One region of the Pseudomonas sp. GW822-FHT05A08 genome, then DNA from elsewhere that is predicted to be linked to it. Evidence: predicted binding sites of a transcription regulator. Region 1 holds the regulator's gene; each other region holds the start of a gene.
What was found. Region 1 encodes FliA, which starts transcription of late flagellar genes. Its sites were predicted from a motif close to CTAAAGTTTNNNNNNNNNNNGCCGNTAA; they were not measured.

Region 1 (10,496 bases):
TGCATTCGGGCAAGATCGCGATTATCGCCGCGATGCCGATCCTGCTGCCCCTGGTGCTGGCGGCGCTGATCGGTCCTATCTCCCTGGGCGGCTGGCTGTTTTCCACCAAGAGCCTGGCGCCCAAGTTCAGCCGCATGAACCCGCTCAGCGGCATGAAGCGCATGGTGTCCCCGACCTCGCTGATCGAGTTGCTCAAGGCCTTCGCCAAGTTCGTAGTGATCTTGATCGTGGCCTTGTCGGTGCTGTCTTCGGACATCGACGACCTGCTGCGGATCGCCCACGAGCCGCTGGAGCAGGCGATTATCCACAGTGTGCAAGTGGTGGCCTGGAGCACCTTGTGGATGGCTTGCGGGCTGATCCTGATCGCCGCGGTGGACGTGCCGGTGCAGCTGTACCAGAGCTACAAGAAGCTGCTGATGACCAAGCAGGAAGTGCGTGACGAGCACAAGGATCAGGAGGGGCGTCCGGAGGTCAAGCAGCGGATTCGCCAGGTCCAGCGCGAGATGTCGCAGCGGCGGATGATGGCGGCGATTCCCGAGGCGGATGTGGTCATCACCAACCCGACCCACTACGCCGTGGCGCTCAAGTACGACGCCGAGAAGGGTGGGGCGCCGGTGTTGCTGGCCAAGGGCAGCGATTTCCTGGCGCTGAAGATCCGCGAGATCGCCGTGGCCAACGAGGTGCTGTTGCTGGAATCGCCGGCGCTGGCGCGTTCGATCTACTACTCCACCGAGCTGGAGCAGGAAATCCCCGCCGGGCTTTATCTGGCGGTGGCCCAGGTGCTGGCGTATGTCTATCAGATTCGCCAGCACCGGGCCGGTAAAGGCAAGCGTCCCGATCCGCTCAAGGACCTGCCGATTCCGCCGGATTTGCGTCGCGATTCCTGAGATCGGCGTTGGCTGTGCCGACGTTATCGCGAGCAAGCTCGCTCCTACAGAATCCACGCCCGGCCTGTAGGAACGAGCTTGCTCGCGATGGCGCGAAAGCGCCTTGTGTGACGACTGATGGCGCAACGCCATAAATCAGTTTGTGTTCCAGGCCAAAGTTGGAAGGCTTCTTGCAATACCCGCCCTGCGCCGCCTCCAGGCGTCAAAAGTTTGCTTCAAGGGAACGGGGAATACCGGTGGATCGCTCTCAGTTAATCAGTACGGCTCGCACTAACCTGGCCGACCTCAGTCGAGGGAACCTGGGGGTGCCGCTGTTGCTGCTGGTCATGCTGGCCATGATGATGCTGCCGGTGCCGCCGTTCCTGCTGGACGTGTTCTTCACCTTCAACATCGCCCTGTCGATCGTCGTGCTGCTGGTCTGTGTGTATGCCCTGCGGCCGCTGGATTTCGCGGTATTCCCGACCATCCTGCTGGTGGCGACTCTGTTGCGCCTGGCGCTGAACGTGGCCTCCACGCGGGTGGTGATGCTCCACGGCCAGGACGGTCACGCCGCCGCCGGTAAAGTGATCCAGGCCTTCGGCGAGGTGGTGATCGGCGGTAACTATGTGGTCGGTATCGTGGTGTTCGCGATCCTGATGATCATCAACTTCGTGGTGGTGACCAAGGGTGCCGGGCGGATTTCCGAGGTGAGCGCGCGTTTCACCCTCGATGCGATGCCGGGCAAGCAGATGGCCATCGACGCCGACCTCAACGCCGGCCTGATCGACCAGGCCCAGGCCAAGGCCCGCCGCTCGGAAGTGGCCCAGGAGGCCGAGTTCTACGGTTCCATGGACGGTGCCAGCAAGTTCGTCCGCGGTGACGCCATCGCCGGCCTGCTGATCCTGTTCATCAACCTGATCGGCGGCATGGCGGTCGGCATCTTCCAGCACCACATGTCCTTCGGCGATGCCGGCCGGGTCTACGCCTTGCTGACCATCGGTGACGGTTTGGTGGCGCAATTGCCATCGCTGCTGCTGTCCACCGCGGCCGCGATCATGGTGACCCGTGCTTCCGGTTCCGAAGACATGGGCAAGCAGATCAACCGGCAGATGTTCGCTTCGCCCCGGGCCCTGGCTGTCGCCGCTGGCCTGATGGCGGTTATGGGCCTGGTGCCGGGCATGCCGCACTTTTCCTTCCTGAGCATGGCGGCCCTGGCGGCCGGTGCCGCGTACCTGTTCTGGAAACGCCAGAACGTGGTCAAGGTCAAGGCGCTGGAAGAGGTCAAGCGCCAGCAGGAGCTGTTGCCTTCGCCGGCCCGCGCCCTGGAAACCAAGGAACTGGGCTGGGACGACGTGACCCAGATCGACATGATCGGCCTGGAAGTCGGTTATCGCCTGATTCCCCTGGTGGACCGCAACCAGGGTGGGCAATTGCTGGCGCGGATCAAGGGCGTGCGCAAGAAGCTGTCCCAGGACCTGGGCTTCCTCATGCCCACCGTGCATATTCGCGACAACCTCGACCTGGCGCCCAGCGCCTACCGGCTGACGCTGATGGGGGTGATCCTGGCCGAGGCCGAGATTTACCCGGATCGCGAGCTGGCGATCAACCCGGGGCAGGTCTATGGCACGCTCAACGGCATCAACGCCAAAGATCCGGCCTTCGGCCTGGAGGCGGTGTGGATCGAGATCAGCCAGCGTGCTCAGGCGCAGTCGCTGGGCTACACCGTGGTCGACGCCAGTACCGTGGTCGCCACCCACCTCAACCAGATTCTGTACAAGCACTCCAGCGAGCTGATCGGCCACGAAGAAGTCCAGCAGCTCTTGCAATTGCTGGCCAAGGGTTCGCCGAAGCTGGCGGAAGAGCTGGTGCCGGGCGTGCTTTCGTTGTCCCAACTGCTCAAGGTGCTGCAGGCGCTGCTGGCCGAACAGGTGCCGGTGCGCGATATCCGCAGCATTGCCGAGGCCATCGCGAACAATGCCGCCAAGAGTCAAGATACTGCCGCTTTGGTGGCCGCGGTGCGTGTCGGATTGTCGCGCGCCATCGTGCAAAGCATTGTAGGGACTGAGTCCGAGCTGCCTGTGATCACCTTGGAGCCCAGGTTGGAACAGATTTTGCTCAATAGTCTGCAGAAGGCAGGACAAGGCTCGGAAGAGGGTGTCCTGTTGGAGCCAAGCATGGCTGAGAAGCTGCAGCGTTCGTTGATCGAAGCCGCGCAGCGCCAGGAAATGCAAGGTCAACCGGTGATTCTGCTGGTAGCCGGTCCGGTCCGCGCGATGCTCTCGCGGTTCGGGCGCCTGGCGGTCCCGGGCTTGCACGTGTTGGCGTACCAGGAAATCCCTGACAACAAGCAAGTGACCATCGTTGCGACAGTAGGGCCCAACGGCTGAGGTAGTGGGTTATGCAAGTTAAGCGTTTTTTCGCCGCCGATATGCGTCAGGCCATGAAGCTGGTTCGTGATGAGCTGGGCGCCGACGCCGCCATCATTGGCAATCGCCGCATCGCCGGCGGTGTCGAGCTGACGGCTGCCCTGGATTACAAGCTGTCGGCGCTGGCGCCACGGGTGCCGAACATGGAGCTCGAGGACGAACTGCGCAAGACTCAGTCGCGCATCGTCACCGCCCAGGCCGAACTGAGCCTGCGTGGCGACGGCGATGCCAGCACCAATCGCCAGCTGTTCGCCGGCCTGCCGCTGACCGCCGCCGAGCCGCTGATCGAACCTACATTCAACGAGCCCCAGCGCCCGGCCCCGGTAGTCGCCGCGCCGGCGGTCGATCAGCGGGCACTGGACTCGATGCGTTTTGAACTCAATGGCCTGCGCGAGCTGCTGGAAGTCCAGCTCGGCTCCCTGGCCTGGAGCCAGCTGCAAGGCAGCCGGCCCGAACAGGCCAACCTGTGGCGGCGCCTGCAGCGTATCGGCTTGTCCGGTCCGCTGGCCCGCGACCTGCTGGCGCTGATCACTGAAATCGACGAACCCCGCCAGGCCTGGCGCATGCTCCTGGCCCACCTGGCGCGGATGATCGTGACCCCGGAAGTCGAGCCACTGGAGGAGGGCGGGGTGATCGCCATGGTCGGCCCCGCCGGCATGGGCAAGACCACCACCCTGGCCAAGCTGGCCGCGCGTTATGTACTCAAGTACGGCGCGCAGAACATCGCGCTGGTGAGCATGGACAGCTACCGCATCGGCGCCCAGGAACAGCTCAAGACCCTGGGTCGGATCCTCAACGTCTCGGTGACCCATGTCGACCCGGGCCAGTCCCTGGCGCAAGCCCTCGATCCGCTGCTGCGCAAGCGTGTGGTGCTGATCGACACCGCCGGCCTGCAAGCCAGCGACCCGGCCCTGCGCATGCAGCTGGAAAGCCTGGCCGGACGTGGCATCCGGGCAAAAAATTATCTGGTCTTGGCAACCACCAGCCAGAAACAGGTTCTAACCGCCGCATACCACAGCTACAAGCGTTGCGGGCTGGCCGGCTGCATCCTGACTAAACTGGATGAAACCGCCAGCCTTGGTGAGGTGTTGAGCCTGGCGATCAGTCATGAACTCCCCGTTGCCTATCTGACCGATGGCCCGCGGATTCCGGACGATCTGCACTTGCCGCGCCGTCACCAGCTGGTCAGTCGTGCGGTGAGCGTGCAGATGCAGGAAGAACCCAGCGAAGAAGCCATGGCTGACATGTTCGCTGACCTCTACCACAACCCGACCAAGCGGGTTGGCTGAGGGAATCATGAAAAGATTGCAATGTACCTACATCGATGGTCTGCCAGGCATTGTTCCGTTGGTGAACGCGCAGCCAGTTATGTGGCCCCGTCTAAGTAAGACAAGGTAAAGAACGAACATGGGCAGCATGCATCCCGTACAGGTGATCGCGGTGACCGGCGGCAAAGGTGGCGTCGGCAAGACTAACGTGTCAGTGAACTTGTCCCTGGCCCTAGCGGAGCTCGGCCGGCGCGTCATGCTGCTGGACGCCGACCTGGGCCTGGCCAACGTCGACGTGCTATTGGGGCTGACCCCCAAACGGACCCTCGCCGACGTGATCGAAGGCCGCTGCGAGCTGCGCGATGTGCTGCTGCAGGGGCCGGGTGGAATCCGTATCGTGCCGGCGGCGTCCGGCACCCAGAGCATGGTTCATCTGAGCCCGGCGCAGCATGCCGGCCTGATCCAGGCCTTCAGCGACATCGGCGACAACCTCGATGTGCTGGTGATCGACACCGCCGCCGGCATCGGTGACTCGGTGGTCAGCTTCGTCCGCGCGGCCCAGGAAGTGTTGCTGGTGGTCTGCGACGAGCCGACCTCGATCACCGACGCCTACGCGCTGATCAAGCTGCTCAACCGCGACTACGGCATGAACCGCTTCCGCGTGCTCGCCAACATGGCGCAGAGCCCGCAGGAAGGGCGCAACCTGTTCGCCAAGTTGACCAAGGTCACGGATCGCTTCCTGGACGTGGCCCTACAATATGTCGGCGCCGTGCCTTACGACGAATGCGTGCGCAAGGCCGTGCAAAAGCAGCGTGCGGTCTATGAAGCGTTTCCGCGTTCGAAATGCGCGCTGGCATTCAAGGCCATCGCGCAGAAGGTCGATACCTGGCCGTTGCCGGCCAACCCACGTGGACATCTGGAATTTTTCGTCGAGCGGCTCGTGCATCAGACAGCGGGACCGGTGCTATGAGCGCCAGCGGCTACAACCTTTACAAAAAGTCGGCACGTGACAGCCAGTACGAATTGATCGAGCGCTATGCGCCTCTGGTCAAGCGTATTGCCTATCACTTGCTGGCGCGCCTGCCGGCCAGTGTCCAGGTCGAAGACCTGATCCAGGCCGGGATGATCGGTCTGCTCGAAGTGTCGACCAAGTACGACGCGAGCAAGGGCGCGAGTTTCGAGACCTACGCGGGTATCCGTATCCGTGGTGCGATGCTCGATGAGGTCCGTAAAGGTGACTGGGCGCCGCGTTCGGTACATCGCAATACCCGGATGGTGAGCGATGCCATTCGCGCAATTGAAGCTAAAACCGGTCGTGACGCTAAAGATCATGAAGTTGCGGCCGAACTTCAATTGAGTCTCGACGATTATTACGGGATTTTGAACGACACCTTGGGCAGTCGCCTGTTCAGCTTCGACGATCTGTTGCAGGACGGCGAGCATGAAGGGCTGCATGAGGATGGCGCGAGTGCTCATCTCGAGCCGTCGCGCGACCTGGAGGACGAACGTTTCCAGGCCGCGCTGGCGGACGCGATTGCCAATTTGCCGGAGCGTGAGCGACTGGTCTTGGCGCTGTACTACGACGAAGAGCTGAACCTCAAGGAAATCGGTGAGGTCCTGGGAGTCAGCGAATCGCGGGTCAGCCAGTTACACAGCCAGTGCGCGGCCCGTTTGCGGGGGCGTTTGGGAGAGTGGCGAGCGCGCTGACAGGCAGTGTGGGGGACACTGCGGGCGAGACTGGCACGACGTGGCCGGACTTGCGGTGTGTATTCCATGCAGTCGTTGAGTGCTCTGCCTGATTGATTGAATGGCGCGTTCAGGTGCTGGACGCGTTTAAGACTGCTTGGAGGTCGAATTGGACAAGAACATGAAAATCCTCATCGTTGATGACTTCTCAACGATGCGGCGGATCATAAAAAACCTGTTGCGTGACCTGGGTTTCACCAACACGGTCGAGGCTGACGATGGCACCACCGCCATTCCGGTCCTCAACAGTGGGAGCATCGACTTTCTGGTAACGGACTGGAACATGCCCGGCATGACCGGTATCGATCTGCTGCGCCATGTGCGCGCCGATGAAAAACTCAAGCACCTGCCGGTACTCATGGTGACCGCTGAAGCCAAGCGCGAACAGATCATCGAAGCTGCCCAGGCCGGCGTAAACGGTTATGTGGTCAAGCCCTTCACGGCCCAGGCGTTGAAAGAGAAGATCGAGAAGATCTTCGAACGCATCGGTTGAGAGTGGAATCATTCCGCCACGGGGGAGCTATGGAGCACAACGAATCTTCATTGGGCGATTTCGAATCGACCCTGAAAAAACACGCACTCGAACTGGTCGACAGCCTTGAAAAAGGCAAGTTCGGCGAAGCCGTGCAACTGATCCATGAGCTCAACCAGACCCGTGACCGCGGCCTGTACCAGGAGGTCGGCAAGCTCACCCGCGAGCTGCATAGCGCCATCGTCAATTTCCAGATTGACCCGCATATGCCGCAAGCCGAGGAAGTTTCACAGATCACGGATGCCACCGAGCGCCTGTCCTATGTGGTCAGGCTGACCGAGGCCGCGGCCAACCGCACCATGGATCTGGTCGAGAGCGCCACCCCGCTGGTCAATGGCCTGAGCAGCGAAGCCCAGGCCCTGAGCGCCGATTGGGGGCGTTTCATGCGCCGCGAACTGGGCGCCGAGGAATTCCGCGACCTGGCCCGCCGGGTGGACGGTTTCCTGACCCGCAGCGAGCAAGACACGCGCGCGGTATCGAGCAACCTCAACGACATTCTGTTGGCGCAGGACTACCAGGACCTGACCGGTCAGGTGATCAAGCGCGTGACCCAGTTGGTCACCGAAGTCGAGAGCAACCTGCTCAAACTGGTCCTGATGGCCAGCCAGGTCGATCGTTTTGCCGGCATCGAACATGACCGTGAATCGATCCTCGCTGAAAAAGATCCGCAAAAACATCTGGCCAAGGGTGAAGGTCCGCAGATTCATGCCGATAAACGTGAAGACGTTGTATCCGGTCAGGACGATGTCGACGATTTGCTTTCCAGCCTTGGATTCTAGGAGCACCCATACATGAGCTTCGGCGCCGATGAAGAAATCCTTCAGGATTTTCTGGTTGAGGCCGGCGAGATTCTAGAGCAACTGTCCGAACAACTGGTCGAGCTGGAAAGCCGGCCGGACGATGCGGATCTGCTCAACGCAATTTTTCGCGGTTTTCACACTGTAAAAGGGGGCGCCGGCTTCCTCCAGCTCAACGAGCTGGTGGAGTGCTGCCACATCGCCGAGAACGTGTTCGACATCCTGCGCAAGGGTGAGCGTCGCGTCGACGCGGAACTGATGGACGTAGTGCTCGAAGCGCTGGACGCGGTGAACGGCATGTTCGGCCAGGTGCGCGAGCGTACCGAGATCACCGCCGCCACTCCGGAGCTGCTGGCTGCCCTGGCCCGTCTGGCCGAGCCTGCGGGGGCCGAGGAGGTCGCCGCGCCGGTGGCCGACGTTGAGGCAGTTGTTGAAGCCGTTGCCGAGCCGGTCGCCGAATCGACCGAAAGCGAGTCCGGCGATATCACCGACAGCGAGTTCGAGCAGTTGCTCGATTCGCTCAATGCCGCCAAGGCCGAGGCCGAAGCCCCGGCTGCTGTCGCTCCCGCGGCACCTGCCGCCGGCAGCGAAGCGGCCAGCGACGAAATCACCGACGCCGAGTTCGAGTCGCTGCTCGATCAATTGCATGGCAAGGGCCAGTTCGCACCGGATGCGGTGGCCCCTTCGGCCACGGCGCCGGCTGCGGAAAAAACCGCGGCCAGCGACGAAATCACCGATGACGAGTTCGAAGCCCTGCTGGATCAGCTGCATGGCAAAGGCAACTTTGCGGTCGATGCGCTGGACTCCGCGGTAGCAGCGGCGGTACCGCCGGCTGCGCCAAGCGCGGCCGCCGCCGGTAGCGACCTGATCACCGACCAGGAATTCGAATCCCTGCTCGACGAGCTGCATGGCAAGGGCAAGTTCTCTGAAGTGCCCGCTGCCGCGGCGACCGTGGGTAGCGCAACGGCCGTCACGGCTCCGGCGCCTGCCGCCGTCGCCAAGCCAGCGGTGAAGAAGCCCGAAGCCAAGGCCGAAACGCCAAAACCGGCTCCAGCCGCTGCTGCGGCGCCTGCTCGTGCTCCGGCTGCCGCCCCGGCGGAAAAGCCGGTCAGCGAAGCCGAAACCACCGTGCGGGTCGATACCGCGCGGCTGGACGAAATCATGAACATGGTCGGCGAGCTGGTGCTGGTGCGTAACCGCCTGGTGCGCCTGGGGCTCAACAGCGGCGACGAAGCCATGTCCAAGGCCGTGTCGAACCTCGACGTGGTCACGGCCGACTTGCAGACCGCGGTGATGAAGACCCGGATGCAGCCGATCAAGAAGGTCTTCGGGCGCTTCCCGCGCCTGGTTCGCGACCTGGCCCGCCAGCTCAAGAAAGAGATCAACCTGGAGCTGGTCGGCGAAGAGACCGACCTCGACAAGAACCTCGTCGAGGCCCTGGCCGACCCGCTGGTGCACTTGGTGCGCAACGCCGTCGACCACGGTATCGAGTCGCCGGAAGAGCGCGAGGAAGCGGGCAAGTCCCGTGGCGGCAAGGTGGTGCTGGCGGCCGAGCAGGAAGGTGACCATATCCTGCTGTCGATCTCCGACGACGGCAAAGGCATGGACCCGAACGTCCTGCGCGCCATTGCGGTCAAGCGTGGGGTGATGGACAAGGATGCCGCCGATCGCCTGAGCGACACCGAGTGCTACAACCTGATCTTCGCCCCGGGCTTCTCGACCAAGACCGAGATCTCCGACGTGTCCGGTCGCGGCGTGGGCATGGACGTGGTGAAGACCAAGATTTCCCAGCTCAACGGTTCGATCAACATCTACTCGACCAAGGGCCAGGGTTCGAAGATCGTCATCAAGGTGCCGCTGACCCTGGCGATCATGCCGACCCTGATGGTGATGCTGGGCAACCAGGCGTTCGCCTTCCCGCTGGTCAACGTCAACGAAATCTTCCACCTGGACCTGTCGCGCACCAACGTGGTCGACGGCCAGGAGGTGGTGATCGTCCGCGACAAGGCGCTGCCACTGTTCTACCTCAAGCGCTGGCTGGTCAGTTCCGCCGCTCACGAAGAGCAGCGCGAAGGCCACGTGGTGATCCTTTCGGTCGGCACCCAGCGGATCGGCTTCGTCGTCGATCAACTGGTCGGCCAGGAAGAAGTCGTCATCAAGCCATTGGGCAAGATGCTCCAGGGGACTCCAGGCATGTCGGGCGCCACCATTACCGGTGACGGCCGCATCGCCCTGATTCTCGATGTTCCGAGCATGCTCAAGCGTTACGCCGCACGGCGTATTTGAATACCGGAGGGGCGGGGCCATTTGCCTTGCCCCGCCTAACGGAGTGTTTATGGCAGTCAAGGTCCTGGTGGTGGATGATTCGGGTTTTTTCCGCCGCCGCGTCTCGGAAATTCTTTCAGCGGATATCAATATCCAGGTCGTCGGTACCGCGACCAACGGCAAAGAGGCGATCGATCAGGCGCTGGCGCTCAAGCCGGACGTGATCACCATGGACTACGAGATGCCGATGATGGATGGCATCACGGCCGTGCGGCACATCATGCAGCGCTGCCCGACACCGGTATTGATGTTCTCCTCGCTGACCCATGAAGGCGCCCGGGTAACCCTGGATGCGCTGGATGCCGGCGCGGTGGATTTCCTGCCGAAGAACTTCGAAGACATCTCGCGCAATCCCGAGAAGGTCAAGCAACTGCTGTGTGAGAAGGTCCATAGCATCTCGCGCAGTAACCGTCGTTTCAGCAGCTACAGTGCGCCGGCGCCACAACCGGCGGCGGCACCGAAGCCTGCGCCAACGAGCACCAGCAGTTTCGGCGGCACGGCCCCGGCGCGCCCGGCGGCGACGCCGATTCCCGCTC
Region 2 (10,496 bases), 3.3 Mb from region 1:
CTCGAACATCATGGTCGCCCCCACCAGCGCCGTGGCGCCGCCGACGTCGAAGGGCGGCGACACCTCCACCACATCGGCTCCGATCAGGTTCAGGCCGCGCAGGCCACGGATCAACTGCTGGGCCTCCAGGGTGGTCATGCCGCCGATTTCCGGGGTACCGGTGCCGGGGGCGAAGGCCGGATCCAGCACGTCGACATCGAAGCTGACATAGGTCGGGCCGTCACCGACCACGCGTCGGACCTCGGCCAGGGTGGCGGCGACGCCGATCTCGGCAAACTCTTCCATATGGATCACGCGGATGCCGGTCTCGGCAGCGAAGGCCTCGTCATCGGCCGAATAGACCGAGCCACGGATACCGATCTGCACGGTGCGTCGCGGGTCCAGCAGGCCTTCCTCCACGGCACGACGGAACGGTGTGCCGTGGGTGTAGGGATTGTTGCCGAAATAGCGGTCGTTGGTATCGGAGTGAGCGTCGAAATGCACCATGCCGATTGGCCGCTGGCGGGCCAGGGCGCGAAAGATCGGCAAGGTCACCAGATGGTCGCCGCCAACGGCCAGGGGCACGGCACCGGCCTCGTGCAAGTCGCGGAAAAAGGCTTCTATGCGCGACAGCGAGTCCAGCAGGTCGATGGGGTTGACGGGAGCGTCGCCGAGATCGCCGATGCGCACCAGGTCATAGGGGGCGATACGGCTGACATGGTGCACCTTGCGCATCAGGCTGGAGAGGTTGCGCACTTCTCGCGGGCCATGCCTGGCGCCGGCGCGGTTGGTGGTGCCGCCGTCCCAGGGCACTCCGACCAAGGCGATCTGCACCTGGGTCGGGTCATCAAAGACCGGCAGGCGCATGAAGCTCGGAATCCCGGCGAAGCGTGGCACCAGCGCTGCGTCCACGGGTTGGGGAAAATCATTGGGCATGGTGGAGCTCCTGTGGCGAATGGGAGCGGCATGTGGCTGCTCCCTGGGTAAGCGCTGTCAATGGGGTTCGATGGACGGCGCGGCGACCGGGCTGGTCAGCAGGGGCCTTGCGCATGCCTCACCAGCCGAGCCCGGCCAAGCGAGTTGGCGGGGGCGAAAAAATCATAGGGCGGGCGTGGCAGGCCGATAAATCATCAGCTCGGCAAGCTGGCTTGTGTTTTGTGACAAGTTCCTTGAGAGCGCTCCTTGCGAAGGCATGCCGGATGATGGTTGTTTATCCGGGTATTTCGAGTGTCCCTGCTTGATATTCCGAACAGGCGGAGCCTATTTTGTACGGGTCGCCGTTCTCGGCTCGTACAACAACAAGGATTGAGTCATGACAACCGATGGCCGCAGTTCACTCGCTCAGCGATTGACGGGCATTGACGAGATTGAATGTGTCACTCCGGATCTGAACGGCGTGCCACGGGGCAAGGTGATGACCGCCGAGGGGTTCCTCGAAGGGCGGCGTCTGCAGATGGCCCGTGGGGTGCTGTTGCAATGCATCATGGGGGGTTATCCACCCGCGCGTTTTTACGGCAGTGACGACGGCGACCTGGCGCTCACTGCCGACCCGCAACAGATTCATCGCCTGCCCTGGAGTTCGCAGCCGCGTGCGCTGGCGATTTGCGATGCGGACGAGTTGAGCGGTGAAAGCTCGCGTCTTTCCACCCGGGGCCAGCTCAAAGAGGTCATCGCGCGGTACGCCGCTCACGGCCTGGCGCCGGTGGTGGCGACCGAGCTGGAGTTTTTCGTGTTTGCTCCCAATACCGACCCGACCCAACCTTTCCAGCCGCCCCTTGGCCTGGACGGTCGTCGCGAGGATGGGCATTCGGCGTTCAGCGTCAGTTCCAACAGCGGTTTGCGGCCGTTCTTCAGTGAGGTCTATGCCTGCATGGCGGCATTGGGCTTGCCGCGCGATACCTTCATGCATGAAATGGGCGTCAGTCAGTTCGAGATCAATCTGCTGCACGGTGATCCGCTGTTGCTGGCCGACCAGACATTCCTGTTCAAGCACCTGCTCAAGGAAGTGGCGCTCAAGCATGGTCTGACCGTGGTGTGCATGGCCAAGCCGCTGGCGCACACACCGGGCAGTTCGATGCATATTCACCAGAGCCTGGTGGAGTCGGCCAGCGGGCGTAACGTGTTCAGTGATGAGGCCGGAGAGCCGACCGCGATGTTCCGCCACTTCATTGGCGGGCTGCAGGCGGGGATGGCGGATTTCACTGCGCTGTTCGCACCGAACGTCAATTCCTACCAGCGCCTGTGCCATCCTTACGCGTCGCCGAACAATGCCTGCTGGTCCCATGACAATCGGGCGGCAGGCCTGCGCATTCCGGCCAGTTCGCCGGTGGCGCGGCGGGTCGAGAACCGCTTGCCGGGTGCCGATGCCAACCCGTATCTGGCGATCGCCGCGAGCCTGGCGGCAGGTTTGCACGGTATCGAAAACGAGCTGGAACCGACGCCGGCGATTCAGGGTGAGTTTGCCGTGCCGGACAGTTTATCTCTGCCTTGTACCTTGCATGCCGCTCTTGAGCGTCTGAAACGTAGCCAGTTGGCCAAGGAATTGTTCGGCAATGAGTTCGTCGAAGGTTACGTCGCTTCGAAGACCATGGAGTTGACCAGTTTCTTTGATGAAATAACTCCCTGGGAGCGGCGCGTCTTAGCGGCCCAGGCTTAACCGAACCGTCGCAGTCGGGCTATCGTCCAGATGGCCCGACACTCAATTCAAGGAGCCGCTCGGAACGCCGATGCGCCAAATCTGGAAATCCTTTCGAGCGCTTTATTTCGCCTCGCTGATGATGTTGATCGGCTCGGGCTTACTCAGTACCTACCTGGCGTTGCGCCTGGCCGCCGATCATGTCGACGGGTTATGGGTGGGGGCCTTGATGGCGGCCAACTATTTCGGCCTGGTGCTGGGCGGGAAAATCGGCCACCGCCTGATTGCCCGGGTCGGCCATATCCGTGCGTACGCCACCTGTGCCGGGATCGTCGGTGCGGCGGTGCTGGGGCATGGCCTGGTGGACTGGTTGCCGGCCTGGCTGGTGCTGCGGATGATCGTCGGCCTGGGCATGATGTGCCAGTACATGGTCATCGAAAGCTGGCTCAACGAGCAGGCCGATGCCAAGCAGCGCGGGCTGGTGTTCAGCGGCTACATGATCGCCTCGTATCTGGGGCTGGTCCTGGGGCAGTTGATTCTGGTCATGCATCCGGCCCTCGGGCTTGAGTTGCTGATGCTGGTGGCCCTGTGTTTTGCCCTGTGCCTGGTACCGGTGGCCATGACCCGGCGTATTCACCCGGCGCCTTTGCATCCGGCGCCCATGGAACCGCGCTTCTTTATCAAGCGCGTTCCGCAGTCGCTGAGCACGGTGCTCGGGTCGGGGCTGATTGTCGGTTCGTTCTATGGTCTGGCACCGCTGTATGCCTCCCAGCAGGGCTTGAGTACCGAGCAGGTTGGCCTGTTCATGGGGAGCTGCATTTTTGCCGGGCTGGTAGTGCAGTGGCCATTGGGATGGCTGTCCGACCGTTATGATCGGGCCCTGCTGATTCGCTGCTTTGCCTGCTTCCTGGCAGTCGTGGCCTTGCCGTTGGCGATTCTGCCCCAGGTGCCACTGGAGGTGCTGTTCGCCCTGGGGTTCCTCTGTTCGCTGGTGCAGTTCTGCCTGTACCCGCTGGCGGTGGCGTTCTCCAACGACCATGTCGAAGGCGATCGGCGGGTTTCGCTGACCGCGATGCTGCTGGTGACCTATGGCGTCGGGGCCAGTGTCGGGCCTTTGGTGGCGGGGGTGCTGATGAAGTTGTTCGGCAGCCAGATGCTCTATGCGTTCTTCAGTTTCTTTGCCCTGGTACTGGTCTGGCGCATCCGGCCGAAAGCCGTGACCAACCTGCATCAGGTCGATGATGCGCCGCTGCATCACGTGGCGATGCCGGACAGCATGTCCAGTTCGCCATTGGTGGCCGCGCTCGATCCGCGGGTCGATGAGCAAGTGGTGCAAGATCAGATGCAACAGACCAGCGCACCGGAAGCCGAGCCTCCGGTCGAGACGCCGGCCACGGATGAGGTTGAGGCTGAGGAGCCGGTAGTGAAGCCGGATGAGCCAGGGCCGGACCAGTTCAGTGGGGCCAGGCCCTAGAAACGAAAAACGGGCAGCTCCGCAAGGGGCTGCCCGTTTTTTATCGACGCTCGAATCTCAGAGGTCGTCTTTGTCGAAGCGCCGGGCTTCGCGTTGCAGCTGGTAGACGAAGCGCTCGACCTGGCGTTGAACCAGGCCGCTCATGTTGTGAAAGCGCACGCCGGCGAAAGTCGTGTCGATCTTCTCTTCGTGGTGCAGGTAACGCAGTTCCACTGGCGCAGTCATGCTGCCGAAGGGCAGGGCGGCGATAAAACGCTCGTAGACCTGGCCCAGTTGCAGGCGGCCGGAGATGTCGCCCTCGAAGCGCAGCTTGCAGCCGGTGGCGGAGATATCCAGCAGCTTGCCGGCGATCGGTGTCTTGAGTTTTTCGCCGCCCAGTTCGATGTTGACCAGTTGGGCCAGCTTCAGGGCTGCGCGAAAGGCATTGCGGCGCTGGTGATAGACCACTTCGTCTGGCAGCGTACCGCGGTAGCATCGCCCACCATTGGACTCGTCGATAGTCGGGATGCCATTGCTTTCCCAGGCGATGCGCACGCCTTCGTGAAAGCCTTCGACGCGAAACGGTTCGCCGGCGAGCATGAAGCGTTCGCCATCGCGGGGGATCATTTCGTCCAGGGCAATCATGTTGCTGTCACGATCGATCTCGACCAGATAGCTTTGAAAGCGCTGGCTGCGTTCGTGGAAAGTGATGATCAGCGGGTCATGGCTGTCTTGCAGCAAGCGCAGCGTGGAGTTGATTTCCAAGGAGGTGGTCAGCACCTTGGGTGGCTGCGGCGCATCTTCTGCGTTTACGGCATTGAACACGGTTCATCAATCTCCAGACAAAATACGACTACACGCAAGAGCCGGCATTTTGCCAGCATGTTCCGCGACTTGATAGGGCGCGCTCATCTCTGGGGTCAAGCCTGGCTAAGCGGGCGAGGCTTGGCCAGCTTGGCGGTTGAGCCACGGGCATCATAGAGGGCTGGAGGCTCGCCACCGGTGAGGATTTTCAATTGATTGGCGGTGGTGGCCTGTTGAACCTGGATCGAGCGACCGTTGAGTTCGTTCGCCGCCTGGCAATCGGCAAGCATTTGGGTCAGCACGTCACTCTGGGCCAGTAACTGGTCGCCGATCGAGGAGTGGCTGGCCAACTGTTCCAGGCCGGCGCGGCTGGCAGGAAGGTTCAGGCTGGCGAGGAGTTCGCTGCGTTTGCGGCCATGCTGCTCGAGCAAAATGATCAGGGCTTGCTTCTGCGCGAGAATCTCTTCCAGCAGCGGCATGTCGCGACCGTGCAGGGCTAGGGATTCGGTGCGCAGCAATTCCAGCAATTGTTGAGCTGGAGCAAAGTCGTCGGTGATCAGTTGCAGCAAATTAGTGTCGTGCATGTATGGCCTTGGGTTTTGAGCGTCCAAAAAACTGGCGCAGGCCTTATTGGCTAGCGCTGGGCTTCGAAATTAAGCAGTTTGCTGGCTACACGGTTGCTGTCGACTTTATAGCTGCCATCGGCAATCGCTTGCTTCAGCTCGGCCACGCGGGCGTTGTCGACGGCAGGCTGGTCGCGCAGCTTGTCAGTGATCTTCTGCAACTGTTGAGCCTCATTACTGAGGTGTACCGACTCCCCGCTGGTGCTGGCCTGTTCGGCCGGAGCGTTCAGCGGCGCGGATTTGTCGGCGTCGCCGGTTTCCTTGCTGGCGCTGGTGCGCGTGCTGCCGGTGAGTGAGGGAGAGCTGTTTAAACGGCTGAAATCGATGACCATGGTAAAAAACCTCTGGGTATTTGGACGCTTGACTTGTTTTCGGCAATACGCCGGAAAACTTTAGGCTCAAATATCGATAAGCCCGCACGCGCCGCTGTTGCCCTGCATGGGCCACAGTTTAGGGGGCAACAGTGCACAGCGCCAGTCGTCTACATGGCGACTTCCACCTGTCCCGGCGCGGTGATCCGCGCTTTGATGACCCGTTGTGAATTGAGGTTCTTGACCCGTATCTGCTCGCTCATGCCGCCATTGGACAAGGCTTCGCCGGGCATTTTCACGTTCAGCGTGCCGCTACGGGCAGAGATCACCACCTGATCGCCCTTGCGTACCACTTCCGCCTGTTCCAGGTGAACCAGGGTGACGAGCTGGTCGGCGACCATTGGTCGGACAAGCTTCTGCCCAATGGCCTGGTCCACTGAAGTCAGATAGCCCTGGTTGATCTGGCCGATATCGCGCTCGCGCAGCATCACGTCTTCGGGGCTGATGATGCCGGCGCGCTTGAGTGGCCGGGTGGTGGTCACCACCTCGCGGAACAGCTTGACCTGGGCGGGCACGAATACGGTCCAGGGCGAGGCGCCGTCGCAACGGACGCGAACGGTCACGCGTCCCAGCGGTTGCGCCGGGCTTTCCAGGGTCGCTGTCAATTCCTTGTCGCAGTGCGGCATGCGCAGCCGCGGGTCGAGTTGATTGACCTGGATCTCGTAGCGCCCAGGCGTTTGACTGGTGGCTAAATAGTCTTCTACGGTGAATTCAAGAAACCCCTGAGTGACGCCGATAAGTAGATCAGGCAGGGTTACCGAGTCAGCAACGGCAGGATGGCCAGGGTTTAAAAAAAACAAAGCCGACAGCCCGTACAGCAATCTGCGGTAGTTTGATGTCAGGCGTCGGGAAAATGTCGTTTTGGCGTTCATAACAGTTAAAAAGCAAGCGCCGTGCCGTTTAGCGATGAGCGCGCGTCGGAACTTAAGCTTTGGGGAGTCTGGGCATGGCTGGTGTAATGGATTCGGTGAACCAGCGCACGCAACTGGTAGGGCAGAATCGCCTTGAGCTGTTGTTGTTCCGTCTCGACGGGCAGCAGCTCTATGGGATCAACGTGTTCAAGGTTCGGGAGGTGCTGCAATGCCCCAAACTGACGTTGATGCCCAAATCCAGTCCTGTGGTGTGCGGTGTCGCGAATATTCGAGGGGCGACCATTCCGATCCTGGACCTGGCGATGGCCACCGGTTCAGGCGGGTTGCAGGATCTGAGCAACCCCTTTGTCATCATCACTGAGTACAACACCAAGACCCAGGGGTTTCTGGTGCGGTCGGTCGAGCGCATCGTCAACATGAACTGGGAGGAGATCCATCCGCCACCCAAGGGGACGGGGCGCGATCACTACCTGACGGCGGTGACGCGGGTCGACAATCAGTTGGTGGAAATCATCGACGTCGAGAAGGTGCTGGCCGAGGTCGCGCCGACGCCCGAGACCATTTCGGTCGGCGTGGTGGATGTCGAGACTCAGCACAAGGCTGTTTCACTGCGGGTACTGACGGTCGATGACTCGTCGGTGGCGCGCAAGCAGGTCACGCGTTGCTTGCAGACCGTGGGGGTCGAGGTGGTGGCCTTGAACGACGGCCGACAGGCGCTGGATTACCTGCGCAAGCTGGTCGACGAGGGCAAGAAACCTGAAGAAGAGTTTCTGATGATGATCTCCGACATCGAGATGCCGGAGATGGACGGTTACACCCTCACGGCTGAAATACGCAACGATCCACGCATGCAAAAGCTGCATATCATCCTGCATACTTCGTTGTCAGGTGTATTCAATCAGGCGATGGTGAAGAAGGTCGGTGCCGATGACTTCCTTGCCAAGTTTCGTCCTGATGACCTGGCATCCCGGGTTGTCGACCGGATCAAAGCAGCAGATAACAGCTAGGGATATCCATCCCTGGCGGTCACACGATTTAAGAGGCGGCATCATTGTCTACGGGTAATTTGGATTTCGAACAGTTCCGGGTGTTCCTGGAAAAAGCCTGTGGGATCTTGCTGGGTGAGAACAAGCAATATCTGGTGTCGAGCCGTCTCAACAAACTGATGGAACAGCAAGGCATCAAGTCCCTCGGGGAGCTGGTTCAGCGCATTCAGTCCCAGCCGCGCAGCGGTTTGCGAGAGATGGTGGTCGACGCCATGACCACCAACGAGACCCTATGGTTTCGCGATACCTATCCATTCGAGGTGTTGAAGAACAAGGTCTTGCCGGAGGCGATCAAGGCCAGCCCCAACCAGCGCTTGCGCATCTGGTCGGCGGCCTGTTCCTCGGGGCAGGAACCCTATTCGTTGTCCATGTCGATCGACGAGTTCGAGAAGACCAACATGGGGCAATTGAAGATGGGGGTGCAGATCGTTGCCACCGACCTGTCCGGGACCATGCTGAACAACTGCAAGACCGGCGAGTACGACAGCCTGGCGATCGGTCGCGGTTTGTCGGCCGATCGCTTGCAGCGCTATTTCGACCCCAAGGGGCCGGGGCGCTGGGTGGTCAAGGCGCCGATCAAGAGCCGGGTCGAGTTCCGCTCGTTCAACCTGCTGGACAGCTATGCCAGCCTGGGCAAATTCGATGTCGTGTTCTGCCGCAATGTGCTGATCTACTTCTCCGCCGAGGTGAAGAAGGACATCCTGATGCGCATTCACAGCACCCTGAAGCCGGGTGGTTACCTGTTTCTCGGCGCTTCCGAGGCGCTCAATGGATTGCCCGACCACTACCAGATGGTCCAGTGCAGCCCTGGGATCATTTACCAGGCGAAGTAAGATTGTCGTTGTTGAAAAAGAGAGGCCTTCGGGCCTCTTTTTTGTGCCTGCGATTTTGCCAGCGCAGGAGAGGCGGCAACCGCTGCATTGCCGCTTTGCTGACGTTTCGCGGAAATGCCTTGCCGCTTTTCTGGCATTGCCGCTTTGCCGCTGCCGGCAAAGCCTTGATTTACGGGCTTTTAGCACTTGGCACGCAGCTTGCTATATCCCGTTTACGAAAAATCTGGTCGAAGGTTTCCCGACATGAGCATCAGCTTCGATAAAGCGCTCGGCATTCATGAGCAGGCTCTTGGTTTTCGCGCCAAGCGTGCCGAGGTGCTGGCCAACAACATCGCCAACGCCGACACCCCGAACTACAAGGCTCGGGATCTGGACTTCTCTGCCGTGCTCGCCGAGCAGAACGAGAAAGCCAAGAACGGCACCTTTGCCCTGAACATGACCAACAGCCGGCACATCGAAGCTGAAGGTCTGGGCAGCGGCGACGAATCGCTGCTGTACCGCACACCGATGCAGCCGTCGATCGACCAGAACACCGTGGATGCCCAACTGGAACAGTCGAACTACGCCGAGAACTCGGTGAACTTCCAGGCCAGCTTCACGCTGCTCAACAGCAAATTCAAAGGGCTGGTGTCAGCCCTGCGCGGAGAGTAATCCATGTCCCTCGCCAGTGTTTTCAATATTGCCGGTAGTGGCATGAGTGCCCAGACCACTCGTTTGAACACCGTCGCCAGTAACATCGCCAACGCCGAGACAGTCTCCTCGAGCATCGACCAGACCTACCGTGCGCGCCACCCGGTGTTCGCCACCATGTTCCAGGGCGCGCAAAGCGGTGGCAGCGAGTCGCTGTTCCAGAATCAGGACGCGGCCGGTCAGGGCGTTCAGGTGCTGGGTGTGGTCGAGGACCAGAGCAACCTCGAGGCGCGTTACGAGCCTAACCATCCGGCCGCCGACGCCAAGGGGTATGTCTACTACCCCAACGTCAACGTGGTGGAAGAGATGGCCGACATGATTTCCGCCAGCCGCTCGTTCCAGACCAACGCGGAAATGATGAACACCGCCAAAACCATGATGCAGAAGGTCCTGACCCTCGGTCAGTGATAAGGGGCGACTCAGATGAGTGTTACCGATACCACCAGTGGCCTGACGCTCAAGGAGGTCCTTGCGAACTCCTCGAAGAAGACCCCGACCACCAGCAATGACGGCCTGGCGGCGGCCACCAATAGCGTCAAGGGCAAAAATGAGCTGGGCAAGGACGCGTTCCTGAAGTTGCTGGTGACCCAGCTGAAAAACCAGAACCCGCTGGACCCACAGGACAACAGCGCATTCGTTGCCCAGTTGGCGCAGTTCTCCACCCTGGAAGGGATCACCACCCTCAATACCTCGGTGAACTCCATCACTGGCAACTACAAGTCGTCCCAGGCCCTGCAGGCTTCGTCCCTGGTGGGTCGTTCGGTGATCGTCCAGACCGGTACCACTCAGGTCGACACCACCAAGAGCATGACCGGTTCGGTGACAGTGCCTACCGGAGTCAGCGGCGTCACCGTGACCATCACCGACAAGGATGGCAAAACGGTCAAGACCCTCGACCTGGGAAGCCAGAAGGCCGGCAGTACCAGCTTTGTCTGGGACGGCACCAAGACCGACGGCACCAAGGCCGATCCGGGCAATTACACCTTCAAGGCCAGCACAAAGATCGATGGCAAGGCGACCGATCTGGTCACCTACCTGCCGGCGACGGTCAACAGCGTCACCATCAGCCAGACCGGCGGTGAGCTGATGTTGAACCTTGCGGGACTGAGCAGCCCCGTGGCGCTCTCCAAAGTTCAAACCATTGGTATCTAGAGCCGACTAACACGGCACAAGGAGTGGAATATGTCTTT
Region 3 (10,496 bases), 3.4 Mb from region 1:
GGCCTGCAGTTCGAGATGGCCGGGGTGCGCATTCCGATGCAGGTCGACCAGCCGCAAGTCGTGGTACGCCAGGACGGTGGCACCCTGGCGATCCTGGAAACCGCGCGCTGGAGCGCGCCGCTGGTGGACGAGTTCCACGACGCCCTGGCCAGCCAGATGGAGCAGCAATTGGGTACGCGCAACCTGGAAGGCCTGCCCAAGTCCGCGGGGCAGCCGATCCTGTCGTTGCAGACCGATGTGCGTCGCTTCGAATCGGTGCCAGGGCGTTATGCGCTGATCGACGTGGTGTGGAACCTGCGCCTGCGCGGCGATGGCGTCGAGCGTCGCAGCCTGACCTGCAGCAGCCGCATCAGCCAGCCGGCCAGCGTCGAGCTGTCGAGCCTGGTCCAGGCCCACCAGCGGGCTATCGACGAGCTGGCCAAGCGCATTGCCGGCACCGCCAAACGCTGGGCGCAAAACCCTGCCATGCGCTGTCCCTGACCCGGCTCTTGTAGCCGCTGCCGTAGGCTGCGATAAGGCCGCAGGCCTTCAGCGATCTTCAGTACGCAGCGGCCGTACCGGCCGATCGCAGCCTGCGGCAGCGGCTACAGGGGGCCGTATACCGAAGGGCAATCCGGCCCCCTGTAGGAGCGAGCTTGCTCGCGATGGCGTCAGCAGCCACACCGCCGATTCAGCCGAAGAGGCGTGTTCAGAACAATTGGGTGAACAGCCAGTACAGGCTGCCGGACAGCAGGATCGCCGCCGGCAGGGTCAGTACCCAGGCCATCAGCAGGTTGCGGATGGTCTGCATCTGCAGGCCGCCGCCGTTGGCGACCATGGTCCCGGCCACACCTGAAGACAATACGTGGGTGGTGGACACCGGCAGGCCGAACAGATCGGCGGCGCCGATGGTCAGCATCGCCACGGTTTCCGCCGAGGCACCCTGGGCGTAGGTCAGGTGGGTCTTGCCGATCTTCTCGCCGACGGTGACCACGATGCGTTTCCAGCCGACCATGGTGCCCAGGCCGAGGGCAATGGCCACGGCGATCTTCACCCACAGCGGAATGAAGCGCGTGGCGTTGTCGATCTGCTGCTTGAACAGTTGCAGCTTGCCCTGGGTGTCGGCGTCGAAGTCGCCGACCTGGTTCTTGTCCATCAGGCGGATGGTTTCGCTGCTCAGGTACATGTCGTTGCGCACGTTACCCATGGCTTCGGCCGGCACCTTGGCCAACGAGCCGTAGCCCTTCACTTCGTCACCGATATGACCGGTCAGGGCGGCCAGGGCCGGGACCAGCTGCGGCGTGGCTTCCTTGCTGCGCACATAGTCGGAAAGCACCGCGCGCGGGTCGGCGGGGGCCGGTTGCGGGGCGTTTTTCACCAGGGCTTGCTGGGTGACCTCGGCCACCGCGGCGAATTGCAGGGCCTGGTCGGCCGGCATGGTGCGATTCAGCGCGTAGGCCATGGGCAGGGTGCCGACCAGGATCAGCATGATCAGGCCCATGCCTTTCTGGCCGTCGTTGGAGCCGTGGGCGAAGGACACGCCGGTGCAGGTGACGATCAGCATGCCGCGAATCCACCACGGCGGCGGGGTGTTGCCCTTGGGCGCCTTGTACAGCGCGCGGTTCTTGACGAACAGGCGCAGGGCCAGGAGCAGCAGGGCGGCGAAGGCGAAGCCGATCAGCGGCGAGAACAGCAGGGCGTAGCCGACCTTGGTGGCCTGGCTCCAGTCCACGCCGCTGGTGCCGTCGCGGCCGTGCATCAGGGCGTTGGCCACGCCGACGCCGATGATCGAGCCGATCAGGGTGTGGGACGACGAGGCTGGCAGGCCCAGCCACCAGGTGCCGAGGTTCCACAGGATGGCGGCGATCAGCAGGGCGAAGATCATGGCGAAGCCGGCCGACGAGCCGACCTGCAGGATCAGCTCCACCGGCAGCAGGGCGATGATGCCGAAGGCCACCGCGCCGCTGGACAGCAGCACGCCGAGGAAATTGAAGAAGCCCGACCAGACCACCGCGAAATGTGGCGGCAACGAGTGGGTGTAGATCACCGTGGCCACGGCGTTGGCGGTGTCGTGGAAACCGTTGACGAACTCGAAGCCCAGGGCGATCAGCAGCGCCACGCCGAGGAGCAGGAACGGGGTCCAGGTGGTGACCGTGGTGCCCAGCTCGTGCACGTCGTGCATCAGGCTGTAGGCAGTGAACAACAGGCCCATGGCGAGGACCGCGAAGAACACCACCAGGGTGAAGGGGCTGGCTTTTTTATCCAGCTGCGGTCTGGCTTCGAGGGCGGGGGAAGGGGAGGCGGCGGTCAGGGAAGGGGTGGCCATTGCCGGACAATCCTGTGGCAGGGAGGAGTGTCGCCCATGATCGTTGCCAAATATTACAGAGAGGCTGCCTCAGGTCAGTGTTTGGGTGAATCCTTTAACCACTGGTCGTAGGAGCGAGGCTTGCCCGCGATGAGGTCATGACAAACGCTACCGGGCCAGGCTCCTGACACGGTTGGGTAATCACCGGCGCCATCGCGGGCAAGCCTCGCTCCTACGACATGCGGCGGCCTACATATCCTGGCGCTTGCGAAACGCCCAGCGGCCGGCGATGACGGTGAAGGTGGCGACCAGCGCGACGAGGATCCAGAAGCCCTCCGGGTCCTCGGAGAAGGGAATGCCGCCGACGTTCATGCCGAAGAAGCCGGCGATGATGTTGATCGGCAGCGCCAGAACCGTGACCACGGTCAGGGTGAACAGGGTGCGGTTGGTCTGTTCGTTGATATTGGCGGCGATCTCTTCCTGCAGCAGCTTGATCCGCTCGCCGAGGGCGGTGAGGTCGTTGATGATCAGGGCGAACTCCTCGGTGGACTTGCGCAGCTCCTTGACGTCCTCCTTCTGCAGCCATTGCGGCGGCCGGTTGAGCAGTCGCAGCAGCGAGCCCGGCTCCAGCGCCAGCAGGCGTTGCAGGCGCACCAGCACCCGGCGCATGGCCCCCAGCTCGGCACGGTTGGTGGCGATCCGCGCGGCCAGCAACTGGTCTTCGATCTGGTCGACGTTGAGGCTGGTCTTGCGCACGATCTGGGTCAGCACTTCGCCCTGGTCGCGCAGCAGGTGCACCAGCAGTTCCAGGGGCGAGCGGAAACGTTCGCCGGCCTTGACCGAGGAGCGCAGCTTGTCCACCGAATGCAAGGGTTGCAGGCGCGCGCTGACGATCAGCCGGCTGCGCACGCAGACCCACAGGGTGGAGATGTCCGAGGAAACCATGCTGCCGAAGTTGAACACCACGTCGTTGACCACCGCCAGCAGGGCCGAGTCCACATGCTCGATACGGGTCGAGCGCGAGCCTTCGTGCAAGGCTTCGAAGAATTCCTCGGGCAGGGCCAGGTGAGTCTGCATCCAGCGTTCGCAGGCGGCATGGGCCAGGTTCAGGTGCAGCCAGAGAAACGCCTCGCCATCGTCCGGCTGTTGCAGGGCTTGCAGGGCCTTGGCCGAATCCAGTTCGCGACCCCGCTCGCCGGGGCGGAACGCAAAGCCGTAGAGCAGGCCGAACAGATCCGAATCGCGATGGGCATGGTCGAGGCTGTGGTTCATGGAGGCTCGCAGGAGGGAAGGCACCTGTAGGCGGTTTTACAGGTTCACTTGAACCCGATCATCGCAAGGCTCCATGACTATTTTGTGACGATTCGAAGTGCAATATTCGGCGGTTATAACCGGCTGTCGGAGGCGCTCAAGAATGCCTCTTTCAGGCCGATCACGCCTGCGACGACTGCGCGATCGGCTTGCCCCGGTTTGCCTGACAGGGATGTTCGCACGCTACCCATGCCCGCCTCGGGCGTGCTCTATCCCTGTTGAGAGATCTCATTCGATGTCCTTGCAAAAATCCCTGAGAGCGCAAGTTCTGGCTTTGTTGAGCGGCAGCCTGCTGGCGGTGCTGTTGATCGCGCTGGCGTGTTTTCACTTCCTGTCCAACGGCGTGCAAAGTTATCGCGAACTGATCGAGGGGCCGTTGCGCACCTCGCAGTTGATCGATGAAGCCAACCTGCAATTCAAGGTCCAGGTGCAGGAATGGAAAAACGTGTTGCTGCGTGGCAAGCAGAGCGCCGACCTGAGCAAATACTGGCAGCAGTTCGAGGATCGCCAGCGCGATGTGCAGGGCATTCTTGGCCAGCTGGCGGCCGAGCCCGGCATCGATGCGGCGCTCAAGGGCCGTATCGAGCGCTTGCGTGAAGAGCACCGGGTGCTGGGCACGGCGTACCAGAAAGGCCGCGATGCCTTTGTCGCCGCCGGTGCCGATCCGGCCGCCGGCGATGCCGCGGTCAAGGGCGTGGACCGCGCCACCAGCGAGCAGATGAGCGCACTGGTGAGCGAGCTGCGCAAGCAGGGCAGCGAGCGGTCGCGCGACATCAGCGCCGCCGCCCAGCGCACGGTGTGGATCGGCCTGCTGGTGATGCTGGCCTCGGGGGTGCTGATTGGCCTGCTGAGCCTGTGGCTGGTCAACCGCAGCCTGGTGGAACCGATCCGTCAGTTGATCGACTACGTGGCGCAACTCAGCCGTGGGCGGATTGCCGAGCGCGTGGCCAGCAGCCGTCAGGACGAGTTGGGCAAGCTGGCGGTGGCCGCCAATACCTTGCGGGATTTCCTCGCTGAAACCTTCAGCCGCCTGCAGCGCAGCGCCACCGACCTGGACAGCTCCAGCGGCGAGCTGAATGCGATTGCCACCCTGATGTCCCAGGGCACCAACGATCAGTTCAATCGCACCGACCAGGTCGCCACGGCGATGAACGAAATGTCCGCCACCGCCCAGGAAGTGGCGCGCCATGCGGCGGATGCGGCGCGCGCCGCCGATGACGCCGACCAATCGGCCCAGCAGGGCGAGCAGGTGATGCAGGGCACCATCCACACCATCACCCTGATGCGTGGCGAAATCGCCAACACCGCCGAGGTGATCCGCCGCCTGGAAGCCGACAGCGGGCGTATCGGCAAGGTGCTGGAGGTGATCCGCGGCATCGCCGAGCAGACCAACCTGCTGGCGCTCAATGCGGCCATCGAGGCGGCCCGGGCCGGCGAGGCCGGGCGTGGTTTCGCCGTGGTCGCCGACGAGGTACGCAGCCTGGCGCAGCGCACCGCGGCGTCGATCATCGAGATCAACCAGATTATCCAGAGCGTGCAGACCGGCGCGCTGGACGCCGCCCATGCGATCGAGAGTGGCCAGGCGCGCAGCGATGCCAGCGTCGAGCAGGTGACCCAGGCCGGCGCCATGCTGGAGCGGATCACCGAGGCGGTCGAGGCGATCCGCGACATGAACCGGCAGATCGCCACGGCGGCGGAAGAGCAGACCTCGGTGGCCGAGGACATCTCGCGCAACCTGACCGAGATCACCTCGATCGCCAGCACCAACCTGGATAACGTGCAGCGCACCGAGCGCGCCAGCCAGAACCTGCACGAGCTGTCGGGGCAGTTGAACGAGGTGACGGCACACCTGAGTGCCTGATGCGCCAGGGCATGAAAAAGCCGCGTGGCCTTTCGGCCGCGCGGCTTTTTTTGTCCTGAAGAATTACTTGTCTTGCTTGTTGCTCAGGACCTTGCCGGTCTTGGCATCCAGATCGACGTCCCACTCGACGCCCTTGGCGTCACGCAGTTCCACCTGGTAGACGTAGGCGCCGGCCGCGGTCTGCTCAAGCTCGGTGTCGGTGATGTTGGCGGCGGTGGTGCCTGGGTGTTCGGCCAGGGCCGCCTGGTTGAGTTTTTCCAGGTCCATGATGGTGCCGGCCTTGAGCAAGCCCGGGATCAGGTCCGGGCGCACGTCGGCCTGGGCCAGGCCAGCGGTCAGGGTCAGGGCGGTAGCGGCGAACAGGGCAGTCAACGTTTTCATAGGGTCTTTCCTTGGGGTGATTCGTTTAAGTGGGTTCAGGTTAGCCGGTACAACTTAATTCACCCTTAATTCAGCGCAAGCTTTGCGCCGTTTGTTCAATTGCCGTGGCCCTCGGGTCTTTCAAGCTGTGCTCTCGAACAGGAGAGGCAGTGATGAAAGCAATGATCAAAGGCTTGTACGGTCCCGCGTTTTTCGCCGGCTTCATCGGTGCTGGCGTGTGGGTGATGGGCTCGACGGGGCTGGCCCCGGGCTGGTTGCTGCTGGTGTTCGCCGGGGCGCTCGGGGTGTCCTTTGTCGCGGAATGGTGGTTGCCCTATGAGGTGGACTGGAACCGCCCGCGGCAGGATCGCCTGCGTGACGTGTTGCACGCGCTGGTCAATGAAAGCCTGAACGCCCTGGGGTTGCTGCTGTTGCCGGGGCTGGTGAGCCTGCTGGCGTTCGATGGCCTGTGGCCGCGCGGCTGGTCGCTGTGGGCGCAGTTGGCGCTGGCGATGGTCATCGCCGATTGCGGCCTGACCCTGGCGCATTACTTCAGCCATCGGCTGCCCTGGCTGTGGCGCCTGCATGCGGTGCATCACAGCGTGCAGCGCTTGTATGGCTTCAACGGCTTGATGAAGCACCCGCTGCATCAGTTGCTGGAAGCCAGCGCCGGACTATTGCCGCTGCTGTTCTTGGGAATCCCCTTGCCGGTGGCGCAACTGCTGGCGTTTGCCATTGCCATCCAGCTGCTGTTGCAGCACTCCAATGTCGACATGCGCCCCGGTCCCCTGGGCTGGGTGTTTGCCTGGGCGCCGATGCACCGCTTTCACCACATGAAGTACGGCACCGCCGGCAATGTGAATTTCGGCCTGTTCCTGAATGTCTGGGACTGGTTGCTGGGCACGGCGTTTTATTCCTCGGCCTACCCGATCCGCCAGGGCGACCTGGGCATCGGCAGCCAGCCGGATTATCCGCAGGCATATTGGCGACAGTTGCTGGCACCCTTCAGCAGGCAAACCGTGCATGAAGAACCGCCGGTGCCCTTGCCGTTGCGCCGTTGAGTCAGTCCAGCAGGCGCAACTCGATATGTTGCAGGGCCTGGCGCGCGGTGACGCCGAACAGGGTTTTCAGGGTGCGGGAGAAGTGCGCGGAGTCGGCAAACCCAGCGCCATGGGCGGCCTCGGTGATGGCCTGGCCCGCCAGCACCAGGCCCATCGCCAGGCGCAGGCGCCGCCACAGCACCAGGCGCCGCACCGGCAAGCCGAGCTGGCCGCTGAACAGCCGTTCCAGCTGGCTCAGGGACAGGTGCGCGTGGGCTGCCAGAGCACTGGCCGAGACCTTGCCTGCCAATTGTCGGTCGAGGGCGGCCAGGGCCTTTTCGATCCGTCGGTCCTGCAAGATACGGCGCGGGCAATGCCGCAGCGCCTCGGTCAGTGCCGGCAGCGTCAGCTCGACACCCAGCAGGCTGTCTTGCAGAGCCTGGGCGTCAATCGTCAGCGGTTCGGCGTAGAGGGTGAACAGGGTCCCGGGTGCGTCGAGGATGGCATGCCGTTGCATGGCCGGGATAAACACCTGTCGGGCGGTACAGGGCAGGCCGTCGAGGCTGACGGTGACCGGTGCGGCGGGGGCGAGGATCAGTTGATGGGCGTAGTGGGCGTGGGGCGCGGTACGCCCCAGCTCGCCCTGGATCAGTCCGTAGTCACGCCCGAGCCACAGCTGGCCTGTCCACTCGGGCGTGCGCACGGCGACGGGCTCAGTAGCCGTTGGCCTCGAGCAACTGGCTGACGCTGCCGCTGGCCGGGCGCTTGACGTACTTGAGCAGCTCCGCGGCGCGGTTGGTGAAGATGCCGTCGACACCGGAGTCCAGGACCTTCTTGAAGTCCACCGGCTCGTCGATGGTGTAGACGTGCACCAGCAGACCTTGGTCGTGGGTGAACTGGTTCATCCAGGGTTGCACCAGGTCGAAGTAGCTCTGGTCGCCGCCATTGGTCAGTGCCGCCGACGGGCCGGTGCCGATGGCGCCCTGGGCCTTGGCGTAGCTGACCCACTGCTCGAACTCGGCCTTGTCCTTGGGCTCCTGCTTGGCGTAGTAGGCCGCCTTGTCCTTCTCGCCGCTGTTGGCGAAGGTCACGTCGGACTTGGGCTGCATGCCGCCTTCACCGATCCACAGCAGGAGGATCTTCGGCACTTTCGGCATTTCTTTCTGCAGCAGTTCCAGGCTGCTCTTCTCGAAGGTCTGCAACACCACCTTGCCTTTGCCCTGGCCTACCGCCAGGTCGCTTTTCGCCAGCTTGGAGCCGGCCGGGCTGAGCCAGCCGCGGTCCTGGAGTTTTTCCTTGAGGTCGTGCTCGATGCCGGGGAACTGCTGGGGCTCCTTGGTCTCGATGTACAGGCCGGGCTTGTGATGCGGGTTGCTCTGGGCGATGTCGATGATTTCGTCGAGGGTCAGGATCTTCAGGCCGACGTAGCTCGCACGGGCACGGCCGGGATAGGCCTGGTTGAACCAGCTGCCGGCGTCGAGGGTTTTCAGCTCGGCCATGGTGAAGGCGTTGGCCGGGCTGTCCTTGCGCTCGGGAAACTTGCTGGCGACGTCGGTGGTGCGCTGCAGGTTGTTGTCGTGCAGGGCGAACAGCACGCCGTCCTTGCTGCGTTGCAGGTCCATTTCCAGGTAGTCGGCGCCCAGGTCGCGGGCCAGTTTGTAGGCGGCGGCGGTGGACTCCGGTGCATCGAAGGACGCGCCCCGGTGAGCGATCACCGCAGGGTGTGGAATGCCTTGGCTGACAGCCAGTGCGGTGGGGTTTGGGCTGGCGGCCTGTGCCTGGCCCAGGCCAAGCATCAGGCTCAGCATCAGGGCGCTTTTGGTGAAGGTGGCAGGCATGGTCGAGGTCCTTTCGTGGAGGGCGATTTTCAAAGGACTACCTTTTAACAATTGAATGGCCGTTGTGCTATCGCGAAACCGACATAAATCTGCAGGTGCGGCAAATTTTCCGACGCTTTTGCGGGGTGCTTTGCAGTACGCTTGCGCCCTGAAGTTTCCCCGTCAGAGGGAAGCGCGAAAACATTTCCACCCTTGCCTGGCGTGTAAACCATCGATCACCTGTCCTTCGGGACACTCAGTGAGGTTTACCATGCGCATCACATCCGAACTCATCTGCCAGGCCGCCGACCAGCTCAAGGGTTTTGTCGGTTTCAACCGCAAGAGCGGCCAGCACATCGTGCGCTTCAGCGAAGACTCCTTCGGCATGGACGTCGCCGACGACGCCATCACTCCCGCCAGCGAATTCGTCTGGGCCAGCGCCGAGGGCCAGGTCATGGTGCTCAAGCGCGAGCTGATCCAGTTGCTGCTGGAACAGAACATCGATGACCGCATCAACATCAGCGAACCCTTGCGCGTGTACATGCGCCGCACCGACCTGCCGGAGATTTCGGCGGTGCGCAATCTGCTGCCGGCGGCGCAATAACCGGGATGCGCGGTGGCCGGGCTGGCGCTATCGCGAGCAAGCTCGCTCCCACAGGGGGCGGTTTCTGTAGGAGCGAGCTTGCTCGCGATCAGGTCTCAGCGTTCGAACAGGTAGGCGCGTTCGACCTTGCACACCCGGGTGTGACAGGCCGCGTACCAGTCGCTGCGCCCGCGTTCGCGGGCGATGCGGTGTTCGGCCTGCTGCTTCCAGGCGAGGATCGAGGCCTGGTCCCGCCAATAGGAGACCGTGATGCCGAAGCCCTCCTCGTTACGCGCGAACTCCATGCCGAGAAACCCCGGTTGCTGTCGCGCCAGTTCGACCATGCGTTCGGCGATCTGCTCGTAGGCCGGGTCTGGTTCGCGGCGCTGGGCGCTGAAAATCACCGCGTAATAGGGCGCCTCGGGGGTATGGGCGATCATGCGTGACGCTCCAGGCAAGCGGCGAGCAGGGCGCTGACCAGGGGCGGCACGACGCCTTTGAGCGCTGCCCGTTCCGGCTGGAACAGGGTGGCGACAAAAAACCGCTGGTCGCGCAGTTCCACTGCCCGCAGATCGCCGGCCGAGTCGTAGCCGCTGGGGCGCAGGTCGTGCTCGAGCAATTGCGCCGCGAACTGCGGATTGACCTCGTAGCGACAGCGATAACCTTCGCTGATCTGGTGCTCGCCATAGGCTTCGGCGATGCGGCTGCCTGCGCACAGGTGAATGCTGTCGGTGGCTTCCACCAGGGCGCAGGTCAGCGGCGTGAGCAAGGCGCGCTCGGCCTCGGGATGGGTTTCGCCGTGTTCGGCATCGGCCCAGCCCAGCACGTTGCGCGCGTACTCCAGCACCGCGTGCTGAAAACCGCCGCAGGTGCCGAGGAAGGGGCGGTGCTGCTCGCGGGCAAAGCGGATCGCCCGCAAGGCGCCGTCCATCGAGCGGTAGGGGCTGGCGGGCACACACCAGATGCCGTCGACCGCTTGCAGTGGCGCGTCGCTGGTCAGGCTGTCGGTGGCCAGCCAGCGGTAGTGCACCTTGAGGCCGGTTTCCTCGGCGGCCATTTCCAGGGCCAGGGGAATGGCCTGGTGCGCGGTGACCTGAGGGTCGTAGTCGCCCACCAGGGCGATGTGCAGGATGGGCGGACGTGCGATGTGCGGCATGGACTTCTCCCAGTAGGGCCAACGCTTGTCGGTTGCTGGCCGTCACTATAGATTGGCGTTCACGCATTCAATATTGGCGTTTAT

Region 2: a site for FliA is predicted at 5,863-5,890, ahead of flgM (flagellar biosynthesis anti-sigma factor FlgM). Genes of this name have one in related genera too.
Region 3: a site for FliA is predicted at 3,692-3,719, ahead of AC3RCP_RS24305 (methyl-accepting chemotaxis protein). Genes of this name have one in related genera too.

What each region holds. Positions count from the first base shown of each region.
Region 1 is NZ_CM179511.1:2,061,976-2,072,471, forward strand. Features, by position in the region: gene flhB (flagellar biosynthesis protein FlhB) at 1-887, shown strand, start outside; gene flhA (flagellar biosynthesis protein FlhA) at 1,124-3,253, shown strand; gene flhF (flagellar biosynthesis GTPase FlhF) at 3,265-4,581, shown strand; gene fleN (flagellar synthesis regulator FleN) at 4,700-5,530, shown strand; gene fliA (RNA polymerase sigma factor FliA) at 5,527-6,267, shown strand; gene AC3RCP_RS09355 (chemotaxis response regulator CheY) at 6,428-6,799, shown strand; gene AC3RCP_RS09360 (protein phosphatase CheZ) at 6,829-7,617, shown strand; gene AC3RCP_RS09365 (chemotaxis protein CheA) at 7,630-9,921, shown strand; gene AC3RCP_RS09370 (protein-glutamate methylesterase/protein-glutamine glutaminase) at 9,971-10,496, shown strand, end outside.
Region 2 is NZ_CM179511.1:5,358,084-5,368,579, reverse strand. Features, by position in the region: gene speB (agmatinase) at 1-915, opposite strand, end outside; gene AC3RCP_RS24005 (glutamine synthetase family protein) at 1,394-2,635, shown strand; gene AC3RCP_RS24000 (MFS transporter) at 2,706-4,088, shown strand; gene AC3RCP_RS23995 (flagellar brake protein) at 4,146-4,892, opposite strand; gene AC3RCP_RS23990 (flagella synthesis protein FlgN) at 4,988-5,455, opposite strand; gene flgM (flagellar biosynthesis anti-sigma factor FlgM) at 5,506-5,826, opposite strand; gene flgA (flagellar basal body P-ring formation chaperone FlgA) at 5,976-6,737, opposite strand; gene AC3RCP_RS23975 (chemotaxis protein CheV) at 6,812-7,744, shown strand; gene cheR (protein-glutamate O-methyltransferase CheR) at 7,789-8,616, shown strand; gene flgB (flagellar basal body rod protein FlgB) at 8,860-9,267, shown strand; gene flgC (flagellar basal body rod protein FlgC) at 9,271-9,714, shown strand; gene flgD (flagellar hook assembly protein FlgD) at 9,730-10,458, shown strand; gene flgE (flagellar hook protein FlgE) at 10,489-10,496, shown strand, end outside.
Region 3 is NZ_CM179511.1:5,419,972-5,430,467, reverse strand. Features, by position in the region: gene AC3RCP_RS24320 (PqiC family protein) at 1-480, shown strand, start outside; gene AC3RCP_RS24315 (inorganic phosphate transporter) at 689-2,305, opposite strand; gene AC3RCP_RS24310 (transporter) at 2,534-3,556, opposite strand; gene AC3RCP_RS24305 (methyl-accepting chemotaxis protein) at 3,831-5,456, shown strand; gene AC3RCP_RS24300 (PepSY domain-containing protein) at 5,520-5,837, opposite strand; gene AC3RCP_RS24295 (sterol desaturase family protein) at 5,990-6,877, shown strand; gene AC3RCP_RS24290 (helix-turn-helix domain-containing protein) at 6,879-7,559, opposite strand; gene AC3RCP_RS24285 (glycerophosphodiester phosphodiesterase) at 7,570-8,694, opposite strand; gene AC3RCP_RS24280 (DUF2025 family protein) at 8,945-9,277, shown strand; gene AC3RCP_RS24275 (antibiotic biosynthesis monooxygenase family protein) at 9,373-9,696, opposite strand; gene AC3RCP_RS24270 (CTP synthase C-terminal region-related (seleno)protein) at 9,693-10,412, opposite strand; gene AC3RCP_RS24265 (LysR family transcriptional regulator) at 10,495-10,496, shown strand, end outside.